2 regions of the Bradyrhizobium sp. WBOS08 genome follow, and region 1 is predicted to be linked to the other one. Evidence: riboswitches for the same ligand, from Rfam matches in the RefSeq annotation. Region 1 holds a riboswitch; the other holds the start of a gene.
What was found. A riboswitch is a leader RNA that binds a small molecule or an ion and turns the genes downstream of it on or off. The one in region 1 is predicted to bind cobalamin.
Positions count from the first base shown of each region.

Region 2: it holds a riboswitch for cobalamin, as region 1 does, so the genes downstream of both, DCM80_RS29475 (TonB-dependent receptor) here and DCM80_RS23520 (TonB-dependent siderophore receptor) in region 1, are expected to answer to the same signal.

Region 1 is NZ_CP028988.1:5,036,878-5,043,864, reverse strand. Features, by position in the region: gene DCM80_RS23530 (ABC transporter substrate-binding protein) at 1-1,301, opposite strand, end outside; gene DCM80_RS23525 (PepSY domain-containing protein) at 1,479-2,903, opposite strand; gene DCM80_RS23520 (TonB-dependent siderophore receptor) at 2,916-5,273, opposite strand; cobalamin riboswitch at 5,388-5,590, opposite strand; gene DCM80_RS23515 (histidine phosphatase family protein) at 5,665-6,237, shown strand; gene cobT (nicotinate-nucleotide--dimethylbenzimidazole phosphoribosyltransferase) at 6,230-6,987, opposite strand, start outside.
Region 2 is NZ_CP028988.1:6,249,430-6,256,416, reverse strand. Features, by position in the region: gene DCM80_RS29500 (lytic transglycosylase domain-containing protein) at 1-1,329, opposite strand, end outside; gene DCM80_RS29495 (adenylate/guanylate cyclase domain-containing protein) at 1,645-3,381, shown strand; gene DCM80_RS29490 (hypothetical protein) at 3,488-3,664, shown strand; gene DCM80_RS29485 (hypothetical protein) at 3,813-4,025, shown strand; gene DCM80_RS29480 (hypothetical protein) at 4,379-4,642, shown strand; cobalamin riboswitch at 4,682-4,896, shown strand; gene DCM80_RS29475 (TonB-dependent receptor) at 5,009-6,987, shown strand, end outside.

The DNA of each region.
Region 1 (6,987 bases):
CAGCTGTGGAACATGTTCCAGCCGCCCTGCCCCGGCGGCGTCTTCGCCGCACGGCGGGAGCCGACCGTGCCCCAATCGGTCGCGACGAAGTCGACATTCATGCCGAGCTTCTTGAGGAGGTCGGCCGTGACGTCGCCTTGCGCCTTCGTGATCGGCTGGTCCTGCGCGACCAGGCACGTCACCGGCTGGCCGGAATAGCCGCTCTCGGCGAGCAGCTTCTTGGCGGCGTCGAGATCCCGCTTGCCCTTGAGGATCTCGCCGCCCAGCTCGTTGTAAACAGGCGTGTCAGGCGTGAAGAAGCCGGGCAGCGGCTTCCACAGCGCGTTATCGTCGCCGACGATCGCGCGCATGTAGTCTTCCTGGTTCATCGCCATCAGCACAGCGCGCCGCGCGCGCACATCGTTGAACGGCGCGAACAGATGGTTCATGCGGAACGAACCGATATTGCCGAGGGGATCGCCGATATCGACGCTGATGTTCTTGTTCTTCTTCAGCACGGGCACGAGATCGGCGATCGGGTTCTCCCACCAATCGACCTCGCCGTTCTGCAGGGCAGCCGCGGCGGTGGCCGGATCCGGCATCACGATCCACTCCACGCGATCGACCATCATCTGCTTGCCGCCGGCGAGCCAGGATGCCTTCTCCTGGCGCGGCACGTAATCGGCGAACTTCTCGAATACGGCCTTGGCGCCCGGCACCCATTCGCCCTTGGCGAACTTCATGGGACCCGAGCCGACATATTCTGTGATCTGCTTGAAGGGGTCGGTCTTGGCAATGCGCTCGGGCATGATGAAGGAGCACGGCGCGTTGTTCTTGGCCAGCGCATAGAGCATTTTCGGGAAGGGCTGCTTCAAGACCCATTTGAAGGTGCGGTCGTCGACGGCCGTCAGCTCCTGCTGGATCGCGATGATCATCAGGCCCATCGGATCGCGCGCCGCCCAGCGCGACAGGCTCGCGACCACGTCCTTGGCCAGCACCGGCTCGCCGTCATGGAACTTGAGACCGGGGCGCAAGCGGAAGGTCCAAATCCTGCCGTCGTCGGACGTCTCCTCGGACTCGACCATCTGGCGCTGCGGCTGGAGCGAGGAATCGATGCCGTAAAGCGTGTCCCAGACCAGCGCGGCGGCGTTACGCACGACATATTGCGTGCCCCAGATCGGATCGAAATTGGCAAGATTGGCCTGGGGCACGAAGCGCAGCGTGCGGGCCGATGCGCCTTGCGCGATGGCCGGGGCCGAGAGGCCAGTCAATGCCAGACCGCCCGCGCCAGCCAGTCCCTTCAATACGGTCCTGCGATCCATGAAGTCCTCCCAGTAATGCCGTGATGCCGGCCATCGTTGGCCAAGAGCAGGTGAAACCAGAACTCATTGGCAAGCAAATGGTATGCCACTAACCGGCCCTTCGCCAGCAGGATCTCATTGCGATCTGGGCTCCCCCGGCATGCGCAGCACGTCGAGATCGCGGCTGGTTCGCGTGGGTCAGGTCATCAGAGAGAGCCGCAAGCGCCGCCAGCCGATCACGACGCCGGTCAGGGAGAACACGAAACCCAGCGCACAGAGCCCGACGATGAGAACATCGCGCAGAAGCGGCCGCGCCATGAGTATGGGGAAGTCGAGTGTGTGCAGCGCGCTGTAGAACCAGCGGTAGGCGCGCCGCGACGCATCCAGCCGTTGCAGCACCTGGCCGCCGGCACCGTCGATGTCGAACCAGAGATCGCCGCAGCGGACGCGAAAGACGGGAGCTCCGGCGACGGCGGAATGTGCAGGATAATCGTCGTTTGCGGCAAGAACGGACGGCGTACCGCATCCCGTGGCCAGTCGCGCCGCGAGCCCTTCGAACTCTCGCGCAGTCAGGAAGTCCGCGCGGGGGGCATCCCCTGCCATGGCCAAGGTCTGGACGCCGAGGGCGGAGCGATCGCGGCGATAGAGTTGACCGCCAATGGCGAACCATTCAACCTCGCGGACCGGCGACGCTGTCGGCTCTCGATCGAATGACGGAGCCGCCGTCCAGTCCGGTGCCGCGTTCATCACGCCGGCCTCGGTGGGGCTCAGCTCCCCGCGCGAGAACAGCCGGCCGTGATCCATTGAAAGCCAGCCGCTGAAAATCCAGGTCAACACGAAGACCGTTGCTGCAAGACCGATGAGGTGATGCAGCGCATGCCAGCCGCGGTAGGGTGTCGAGATCCGGCGATCTCGCATCCTGATCCGTACCATCCCGAGCACCGCGCCCAGCGCAGCCGCGAGCAACGCAAGTAGCGACAGCGTCCAGACGACGCGATCCCACAACGGCCAATTGCTCCGCAGAACCGTGGGATAGATCCAGTGCAGCACAGCGCCGGCCCAATTCCAGCCGCGCTCGCCTCGCGTCGTATCGAGGACGACCTCGCCAGTGCGCGACGAGACATAGACCTCCGTTCCAGCGGCGTCGCCGAGCGCGATGCGAAACAAGGGCCGGTGGCGGTCGAAGCCGTTTGGCACGCTCCACTGATCGTAATCCGCCAGCGCCACGATCCCGGCCCGCGCGGCATCGAGCCCGCGGCGGCCGGCGTGATCCTGCGCGATGGCGAGCGCGAGATCGGCGGGGATCAAAGCTGCATCCTGCCCGTCGGCGGCACGAACCGCACGGACGCGCGATGGGCCCGACACGATATAGACCGATCCGCCGCGCCGCTCGACCAAACGCACGCGTGTGGCGTCGCTGATTCCGCTCGCGGCGACCGCGTCGGCGATCGCGATCCTCGTCTCCGCACCCTCCACCGGCGCGAGGCCGGCAAAGCGCTCCGCCTCCGTCAGCGACGGAAACGGAACGAAGTGCATCACGATGCCGGTCGAAAACCACATCGCGAACAGCAGGCAGAACGCGATGCCGAGCCATCGATGCAACAGGACGACCGCGCCCATCATGCGGTCAGCATCCTACCATTTGAACGCCGCCGAGAGCTCGTAGGTGCGCGGCGCGCCGAGCAGGATCTGGTCGGGATAGAACGGATCGCCCCAGATCGCATAGCGCTTGTCGGTGATGTTGCGGACGCGGAAGGTCAGGCGGGCCTGGTCGACCGCGCCAAATACCGTCTTGGGGATGTCGACGAAGGCATAGACGTCGGCGACGGTGTAGGCCTTCATCGTCACCACATTGGCATCGGTGTTGTAGCGGTCGCCGACATGGCGGCCGGTGATGCCGAGCTCCACCGGCCAGGGCGTGAAGAAGCGCCAGGACGCGCCGGCATTGGCGACGATCCGCGGCACGTTCGGCGGCGTGTTGCCGGAGAACGAGCCGCCGGCGAAATTATAGTCGGCATAGCGCGCATCGACATAGGCGATGTTGCCCCAGAGCCGCAGCGGCTCGATCGGACGCAACGACGCCGCAAGCTCGACGCCCCTGGACTCCTGCCGCCCGGCGATATTGAGCGCCTGCCCGCCGGCCGCGGCATAGACGTTCTTGCGCACGATGTCGTAGGCGGAGAACGACCACTCCGCCCTGTTGTCCCAGAACAGATGCTTGACGCCGGTCTCATAGGTGCGCGCGGTGGTGAGGTCCAATGGCTGGGTCGGCGAGAGCAGGAAGATGTTGTTGGCCGACACGTCAGCGCCGGTCGCGTACTGGCTGAAGAATGTCAGTCCGGGCACCGCCTCCCAGGTGTAGCCGATGCGGCCCGTCACCGGCGCCCAGTCCTTGGTGTACGGGAAGCCCGCTTTCACGACCCCGGCGGAGTCGGTCGAGTTGCGGTCGAGCCCGATATGCTCGAGGCGCAGGCCGCCAATCAGCGCGAAGTTATGCGTCAGCTTCAGCCGGTCCTCGAACGACAGCGCTTCGTTGTCGATCCGCGCGGTCTGTTGCTGCGTCGTCAGCAGGCCATAGAAGCCGCGGTTAGGGTCGACCAGCGAAACTGAATCGCCGGGGAAGTTTGCCGCGCCCGGCCTGACGAAATCGAGATAGCTCGACGACAGGGTCGTGACCAGCCGATTGTCGAAGCCTGCGATGTCAGTGTCCCAGATCAGGTCGGTGATGTTGCCGACGAGACGCTGGCTGTGTGCGACGTAGAAGCGCTCGCGATCGACCAGGTTCGTTGCGGAATTGAACGCTTCGACCTCGTTGTTGAACCAGCTGCGTTGCGCTCCATAGCCATAGGCCTGGCTTTTGAGCGTGAGATCGGGCGCGAGCTTCAGCTCGAAGCCACCGCGCAACCAGACTTCCTGCGCGACATTGCGATTGTCGAGAACGTTGTAATTGGTGTCGAAGGTGCGGTCGTCGATGGTGACCGCGCCGAGATTGGTCTTGTTGTAGTTCGAGACGTAATTGCCCGAAACGATGCCGCTCGTCGCATGCGAGCTGCTATAAGCGATAGGCACCAGCGGCGCGCCCCAATAGGCCTTGCCACGATCCTCGCGATACTCGATCGCACCCCAGACCTTGAGGCTGTCGGAGATGCGGTAGTTGAGCTGGCCGGACACATCCAGCATCTTGGTGTTGGTGTCGTCGGCAAAGCCGTTGAGCGCGGCGCGGCTGACGTCGAAGCGGTAGTCGAGGCCCTGCAGTTTGGTGCTGCCGCCCGAGCCATAATGCGCGCGGAACGAGTTCAGGGAATCCCAGGAGAAATCGGCTTCGTTCCGGATCAGTCCGGTGTGCGGCTGCCTGGTGATGAAATTGATCGCGCCACCGGCTGCGCCCTCGCCCGAGATCAGCGAGGCCGGGCCTTTCAGGAATTCCACGGCCTCCAGATTGGCGGTGTCCATGATCCGCGAGGTCATGTTCTGCGGGCCGATCTTGATGCCGTTGTAGAGCGTGTTGATCTGGCTGTTGGTGAAGCCGCGCATCGAGAAGGCGGAAGGCTCCGCGGGATTGTCGCCGGAGGTGACCCCGACGGCTCCCTGGGCGACGTCGGAGACGGTGCGGTAGCCCTGCTCGCGCACGGTCTCGGCCGAGATCACCTCGACGGTCGCGGGCATCTCGCGCACCGTCAGGCCGAGCCGCGAGGCGCTTTCGGCCACCGCATTGGTGTTGAGCGGCGTCGGCGCCGTCGCAGCCGGGGCGACCGGCTTGGGCGCTGTGGATGCAGCGGCGGGCTTGCGCGCCGCCGCGCGGCGCGGGCTTTGCGCCTCCCGGCCGGTTGACCTGGCTGGTTTGCGGGATTGGTCCGGCGACACCTCGACCGGCGGCAGCGGTTCGCGAACCTGCTGCGCCAGCGCAGCGGGCAGATCGAGCACGGCCAAGGATGTGAGGGCAGCGGAGGCAATCAGGACGCGGCGTGGTCGTAAGATGCAAACAGGAGACACGGCACAAAACCTCGGTATGACGTCAGTGGCACGTCACAGCGAACGAGGTCTCACCTTTGGCCTTGCAGCCGTCCGATGAAGCCGAATGTCTGTACTCCCCGACCGACATCTTCGCGTGTGACCACGGCTGACGGCAGGTCTCCTGGCTCGCGGGTCATCACCACTTCGTCGCCTTCCCGGGACCGAGGACCCAGTGGCTTCTGACGAAGGATTATCCGCTCACAGTTGCGGGGGCAGCCACGGCATTGGGGACAACGTCCCCGCACCGCATTCCCTTTTCATCCCCTCTCGGGGAAACCGTCGCGAGCATCTAGGATTACCATCACAACGGAGTCAATGTGCCTATTGCGGCGTTACTGCCACAGCGAACAACTTCCTCGGAGATGAGAGCATGGAAGGCGAGACCTTCCTCTGGTTGATACGGCATGCGCCGGTCAATGGCGTCAAAGGGACGATCCATGCCGCCGATGCGCCGGCCGATCTCCGCGATCGCGCGCAACTGGACGCGCTGCGGCAGCGCCTGCCACCGGACGCTGGGAGCTACGCCAGCCCGTCGCGGCGCACGGTCGAGACCGCGCGTGCGCTGGGGCTCGAACCGGAGCAGGTCAGCGAATTCCGCGAGCAGGATTTCGGCGACTGGACCGGCCATCGGCACGACGCGCTCGCTGCCGAAGGCGGCGCGGCCTATGCGCAGTTCTGGGACGATCCGGCCGGTGGACGGCCGCCGGGCGGCGAAAGCTTTGCGGATCAGGTCGCGCGCGTGCGGCTCGGTCTGTCGCGGATCGCAGCGGGACCAGCCACGTTGGTCGTGCATTCCGGCACCATCCGCGCCGCGCTGTGCATCGCGCTCGATCTGACGCCGCAGGCCGCCTTGCGCTTCGTGGTCGAGCCGCTGTCGCTGACCCGGATCGATCGGCTCGCGGCCGGATGGCGCGTCGTCTCGGTCAATCAGCGGATCAGCTAGGCCTGTCAGGCACATTGGCCTCTGCAAAAGTCGCCATGCCGTTGTGGAGCGCGCAGGCCAAGCGCACCAGCGGCAGCGCGATGGCGGCACCCGATCCTTCGCCGAGCCTGAGATCGAGGCTGATCAGCGGCTGCGCGTTCAAAGCGCGCAGCACCAGGCGATGGCCCTGCTCGGCCGATTGGTGCGACGGCAGCAGATAGGGATGACAGGACGGGTTCAGCCGCGCCGCTGCGAGCGCTGCGACCGACACGATGAAGCCATCGATCAGCACCGGGATGCGGCGCTGCGCGGCCGCGATGATCGCGCCCGAGATAGCGGCGATTTCGAGCCCGCCGACGGCACACAGGATATTCTCCGGCGCCGCGCCCGCAACGCCGTGACGCGCAATTGCGGTATCGATCACGCGCGTCTTGTGCGCCCGGCCGGCCGCATCGACGCCGGTGCCGCTGCCCGCGATCTCCTCGGCGCTGATGCCGAGCAGGCTCGCCGCGATCGCCGCCGACGTCGTGGTATTGCCGATGCCCATCTCTCCAAAGATCAACAGATCGGGCTGGTTGGCCTCCGCCCGCGCAACCGCGCGCCGGCCGGCCTCGAAGGCAAACGCCAGCTCCGCAGGCAGGAGCGCGGCCTCCACGCTGAAATCGCGGGTGCCGTGGCGCGGCTTGTCGGTGACGATGCCCGTCATCTCCTCACCAGCCAGCGTACCGGCATCGACCACCTCCAAGCGCGAGCCAAGCTCGCGCGCCAGCA
Region 2 (6,987 bases), 1.2 Mb from region 1:
ATAGGCGGTTGGATAGCGCGAGGCCGCCCGATAGCTCATGCGCGCATCGGCCACGGCACCCATCGCCTCGGCTGCGCGGCCGCGCCAGTAATGGGCGCGCGACAGCGCGATCGGATTGGCCGAGCCCTCGTCGACGGCGACGAAGTGCACCATCGCCGTCCTGGGATCGTCGAGAAAGCGCAACGCGATCCAGCCGCACATGAAATGATAGTCGACGCGATAGACTTCCTTGTCCGGCACCGCGGCCGTGCGCACCACGTCATAGGCGGTTTTGAACTTGCCCTGGTCGAGCAGCTTGCGCGCAAGCATGCGCCGCTCACGCCACCAGGCATCGGTATCCTGCGCCGCCATGGTTTCGGGCGCGGCGGCCAGGATCACCTCGGCGGCATCGTCGATACGATCGTTCTGGAGGTGCCATTGGGCGCGGCAGAGCACATAGCCGAGATCGCGCCGCGCTTCGCCCGACACGTCCTCGAGATAATCCTTGGCCTTGCTCGACTTGCCGGTCACGGCGGCGCAGGCCTTGACGATCGCGAGCGCGTCCTCGCCGAGCCGTTTCGCAGCGCGCCGCGCAGCCGCGTAGTCCTTGGCACCGAGCCGCTTGTCCATGCGGGCGCGATGATCGTCCGCGGTGAGAAGATCTCCGAACGCGTCGTAGGAATCCTGCTCGCTGCGTTCGGACAATTCGTCCGCGCGCCAGGCCTCGCGCACCAGATGCGCGGCCCGGTCGGTCTCGCCTTCGGCGCGCAGCGCGCGGGCGAGCGCGAACTTGCCCTTGGCGCTGATCGGCCGGTCCATGGTGAATTTGTGCACGGTGGCCGCATCGCTCTTCTCCTGCCACAGTCGCGCCTCGGCACGGCGGCGCAGCAGCGTGCGGCTCGGCCAGTCCGGATTGGCCGCGAGGAACGCGGCGTAGCGCTTGAAATTCGCCGTGCTCTCGGAATGGCGAAGCATGAACCAGTCCGCGAGCTTCTGTCCGGCGGGATCGGCAATGCGCTCGCGCGCCGCGTTGGCATCCTCGCCCTTACCCTTGCGCGTGAGGTCGATCGCGTCCTTCAGCGCGGCGAGGTCGCCGGTCAGCGGCGGCAACGCCGGTTTGCTGGAAGGCTCGTCGATGGTCTTCGACTTGCGCTTGGCCTCGGCGTGCTTGCCGTGGCGCGACTTCGCCGAGGACTTCGTCGCGGCGTGACGCTGCTTGCCGGCTTTCGCCTCATGCGTCTTCTTCGGCGTGGAGGATTTGTGACTGCTTTTTGCCGCCAGCCCGGTGGGAACGAGAGTCAATGCGGCCACGGCAACGACACACGCGAGCGAGCGTAGGCACTGGTTCATTCCATGGTCCCCCTGCGAAACCACCACAAACCAAGGTCCGCGACGACATGCGGCTTGAGAATCAAAATACCGGATACGATGCCACGGCATCGTCCCGCATTCCTCACGCTGTCGCAACAATGCGGCGAAATACGGATGTGATGCGGAACTCAGGAACCGGGCGTGACAGCTCTTTAACCTTTGTTAACGATCCGGGCGTGCGCGACGGCGCGGGCGGTTCAAGGCGCCTGAAGGAACCAGATTGCGCGTGTTCCCGCAGCTGGACTCGGTGTATGGAGTTCCCTCCCTGCATCCTTTTGGCCTTTGCCCACACCTATGCCGATTTTCAACCAGTCGATCCGGCACAAGATCGTCGGCATCGCCCTCGGACTGATCGTCCTGATGCTGGTCACCTCGATCCTGTCGATGGTGATGTCGAGCCAGGTCGGCGTCCTCCTGGACGAGCTGACCAATCGCTACATCCCGGCCTACAGCCATCTGGCCCGCGCCAACATCCATTCGCTGGAGCGGGCGCTGGCGCTGCGGCGGGTGGTGATGACCAGGATGGAGGCGCCATCGGACGAGCAGGCCTATGCGGCGCGCCTTCGCGACTTCGAGGAATCCGACCGCAAGATCGAGGAGGACGCCGAGGCCGCACGCAAGCTCATCAACATGATCATCGACGACCCCAGGACCTATTCCGACAATGCCGCCCTGGGGCGGATCGATATTCGCATCGAGACCGCCGTCACCGAGCTGCGCCGCGACCTGAGCGAGGACCATGCGAAGCTGCTCAAGCAGGCCGATGCCAGGCAGATGACGGAGGTCCGCGGCACGCTGGAACACATCGACGTGGTGCGCGACCAGTTCAACCGCAAGGTCGATGCGATCCGCGCCGACATGCTGACGCAGGTCTTCTTCTCGACGACGCAGGTGATCGGCCGCCAGCATCAGGCGATCGTCGTCTCGGGCGTCGTGACGTTGCTCGCGGCGATTGTCGGCTTCGTCTTTGCCCTGATGGTGTCCAGCGGCATCACGCGCCCGGTGCGGCTGCTGCTCGCCGGCACCCGCGAGGTCGAGGCAGGCCGCTTCGACAAGACCATCACCGTCTCCACCCAGGACGAGATCGGCGAGCTCGCCGCGGCCTTCAACCGCATGACCGAGCAGCTCAGACACAACGAGCGCATCCGCGAGACCTTCGGCCGCTACATCGATCCCAAGGTGGTGCAGGGGCTGATCGACCGGCCGGAGATCGCGATCGACGGCGAGCGCCGGGTCATGACCATCATGTTCTGCGACATGAGCGGCTTCACCTCGATGAGCGAGGGCATGACGCCGCGCGGCCTCGTCAAGGTGATGAACCACTATTTCACGGTGATGTCCGCACCCGTCAGGAACAATCGCGGCATCATCGACAAGTATATCGGCGATGCCATCATGTCCTATTGGGGGCCGCCCTTCATCGAGGACGACGAGCAGGCCCTCCTGGCCGGCACCGCGGCGATCGAGATGGCCGATCAGGTGCCCGCGCTGCAGCGGCAGCTGCCCGACCTGCTCGGCATCCGTGCCATGCCCGCGCCGTGCGATTTGCGGATCGGCATCGCTACCGGCGAGGTGCTGACCGGCAGCATCGGCTCCGAGCTGATGATGAGCTTCACCGTGATGGGCGATGCCGTGAACCTGGCCTCGCGGCTGGAAGCGGTCAACAAGGTCTACGGCACCCGCATCCTGATCTCGCAGGCCACCGCCGAGGCGATCGGATCGCGGCTCGAGCTGCGCGAGATCGATCGCCTGGCGGTCGCCGGCCAGAGCGCGCCGCAGCCGATCTTCGAGGTGATGGCGAGGGCGGGCGGGCTCACCGATGCGCAAGCCAGCCTGCGCGCGCACTATGCCGAGGCGCTCGCCGCCTATCGTACCAGGCGCTTCGATGCGGCGCGCGCTGCCTTCAACGCGGCCCTCGAAGCCGTTCCCGGTGACGGGCCCTCGCGCACGATGCTCGGCCGCATCGCGCAGCTCGAGGCGAGCCCGCCCGACGAGGGATGGGACGGCGCCTGGCGGCTCGACAGCAAATAGGCTGCCCGCATCGGAAAAATTGCTTCTGCTCGATAACGATGTTCGCCGTGACCTATTTCCCGGGCTTAGGTTGGATGTCCTTGAGGCGTTTGATGGGGACACGCCGATGCCAGAACTTCAGGACAGGCTGGAACGGTTTGAGACGCTCACCGCCGAATGCGAGCTGATCGCCAAGCTCGCCACCGACGGCAGCAAGCGCGAGTTCTATCTGAAGCTTTCGGAGCAGTACCGTCAGTTGGCGGTCGACATGCGGCAGGCGATCGCGACCGAGGCTGCGGCCTGAGGCCGGCTGCAATCCGTTCTTAAGGTTTGGCGCGCATCCTGATGGCATGCGGGCGTCGTTGATCGGCGATGCCCGTGGTGGGAAGGCCGGAGTTCGCTGCAATGCAGCGCGCACCGGAACGTCATTGTCGTGCTAGACAGGGCATCCCATGCGCCTCGTTGCCGTGATCATCATCGCGCTCATGACGGCGGCCTGCGACCAGGAGCAGGACATCACCGGCTCGACGACGCCGGCCTGCCCCTTGCGGGCCTACAGCTACAATCCCCGCGACCTGAACCAGTGCGTCGCCGCCTGCAAAGCATGCGATCGCGGCACCACCGTCACCTGCTCGACCTCCTGCACCCTCAAGGGCGCGCGCTGAGATCCAGCGGCGGCGGGAACGGCGACCGCGAGATCGCCTCGTTCGCGGCAGGGCTATCGCATACGGCTCTCCGACAGCTGAGCGCACGCCTCGTCCTTCGAGACGACCGCTCCGCGGTCTCCTCAGGATGAGGCTAAGCAGCAGTTGCCTACGAAATAGCTGCCACGCACTCCGACCTCATCCTGAGGGCCCGCCGGAGGCGGGCGTCTCGAAGGATGGCCGCAAGTGAGCTTCTGGTCACGTTGTGACGATATGCGATGGCCCTGCGCTCGCGAGGGAGCGCCGGCGGTGCTTAGGCACCGGAACGATTCACTTGGGTTAATCATTGAAGAGGCAGCAGGACGTGGAGTCCGATGGAAATGGGTATGCTCGATCCCGGTCGATTTCTGGTGTCGTGCTCGCATTGCGAGGCCTGGCCGATGGCCGCTAATGTGAAGCGGTCGAGCTGGTCGGCGTCTCCGCATGAGGTCCGTTTCGTCTGCCCGCGCTGCCGCCGCGAGGAAACCGCGATCGTCTCGGCCTCCGGCGAACTGACCCCAGTCAAGCGCGTCGATGTTCCGCCACGCGATGTCACGGCCGCCTGGGCCCAGGCGCAACGTCCGCGCGGACGGACCTGAGCGCCGCCCAACGGTCGATTGACACGCTGCCGGGGCGACACTTAAATGGCCGGCGACGGTTCTCCTCACGGAGATCAAAAGGGAATGTGGTGCGGGATGTCCCAATGCCGGGATCTATCTCAACGCCACGGCTGCCCCCGCAACTGTAAGCGGTGAATCTTTCGTCCTGTGCCACTGGGAATCTCGGTCCTGGGAAGGCGACGCAAGGTAACGACCCGCGAGCCAGGAGACCTGCCGTCAGCCGTGGTCACACGCGAAGATGTCGGTCGGGGAGTACAGACATTGGCTTCATCGGAGCAGTCCGCCGCTCTGCCGTGAAACCTCGTTCGCTGTGACGTGCCACTGACGTCATCCGAGGTTACAACAATGTCTCGTCTCGTTTCTGCCGCCTGGCGCCTCAGCGCCGGCCTGCTCGCGTCCGTCTCGCTCCATTCGCTCGATCTATCCTCCGCCTTCGCCCAGCAGGGGCTTGCCGAGCAATTGCCGCCGATCGAGGTAAGCAAGCCCGCCGATCAGAACCGCACGCGGGCGAGGGCGACCGGTGAGGGCGAGGCGACGCGGCCGCGGCGCACCGCGAACGTTGCGCCGCCAGGCGATGGCACCGGCTCATCCGGCTCGGGCTCTGAGGCTGTCGGCGGCGGCGGCGGTATCGTCGGGGCCGCCACGACCGTGATCACGGCCGCGGATATCGCGCATTCGCCGTCGCAGACGCTTGCCGAGATCATCGCAACACAGGTGCCGGGAGCCCAGATCACGACGTTCTATGGCGGCCAGATCGGCGCCAAGACCAGCGTGGACCTGCGCGGCTTCGGCGCCTTTGCCACCGCCAACACGCTGGTGCTGGTCAACGGCCGGCGCCTCAACGACATCGACATGGCGCAGGTGGACCTCTCCACCATCCCGCTCAATTCCATCGAGCGCATCGAGATCACGCGCGGCAATTCCGGCGCGGTGCTCTACGGCGACAACGCGGTCGGCGGCGTGATCAACATCGTCACCAGGACCGGCGCCGGCGGACCGCCCGTGACTGCGCGCATCGAGGCCGGCTTCGGCTCGTTCAACACCCGGCTCGGCAACGTCTCGACCGCGCTCAATTCCGGGCCATGGTCGACCTCGTTCTACGGCAATGCCGTCAGGACCGACGGCTATCGCGACAACAATCGCTATTCGCAGCAGAACGGTGTCGGCAATCTCAACTACACCACGCCGGGCCTGAGCGCGTTTCTCACCGTCACCGGCGACAATCAGGAGCTGCGGCTGCCAGGCGGTCGCACCGTCGATCCCTCGATCGGCCTCGACGAGCTCAGGACCAACCGCCGAGGCACCAGCACGCCCTTCAATGCCGCCAACCAGCAGGGCTTCAGCGCGACGGCCGGGTTCACCAGGACCCTGGTCAACGGCGTCGATCTCATCGTCGACGGCGGTGTGCGCGACAAGAAGCAGCAGAGTACGTTTTTCTCCAGCCCGACGCCGGTTCCGGCTTTCTTCACCTCGACTTATGTCGAGTCCCAACTGACGAATTGGTCGATCACGCCGCGGCTCAGCGTGAAGAGCCTGTTGCTCGGCCTGCCGTCGCAGCTCCTGACCGGCATCGACTATTACGATGCGAGCTTTGAGCAGGACCGCGGCGCCGGGCAGGGGCTCGCCGCCTGGCACAATTACGACCTGAGGCAGCAGACGGTCGCAGGCTATTTCCAGCACACATTGGGCGTGCTGCCTACGACCGACGTCTCCTACGGCGCGCGGGTGCAGAACGTCCGTCTCGCGGCACGCGACAATTTCGATGCGGCGGCGCCGTTCAACGCCGATATCGGTGCGCTGCCGCTGACGAGCGACGAGACCCAATATGCGCTGCATCTCGGGGCCGAGCATCGTCTCAACGACGTGGTCTCGCTGTTCGCTCGCGCCGCGCGCGCGTTCCGCACGCCTGACGTCGACGAGCGCCTGTCCTCGGGGCCGTCCTTCGATCCCCTGACCTTCGCCGCGATCCCGCAAACGTTCCAGCTCAAGACCCAGACCTCGCAGGACATCGAGGGCGGTCTGCGCATCAAGGGCGGCGGTCTGCAGCTACAGAGCAGTCTCTATCTGATGGACCTCACCAACGAGGTCCATTTCAACCCGGTGCTGTTCTACAACACCAATCTCGACCCGACCCGGCGCTACGGCTCGGAGACCAGTCTGTCCTATCGCGTCAACGATGCCCTGCTGCTGCGCTCCGGCATGGCCTATACCCGCGCGGTCTTCCGCGAAGGCGCCTGGGCCGGCAACGATGTGCCGCTGGTGTCGCGCTATACGGCGAGTGCAGGTGTCAGCTGGAACATCTGGCAGAACTACCTGGTGCTCGA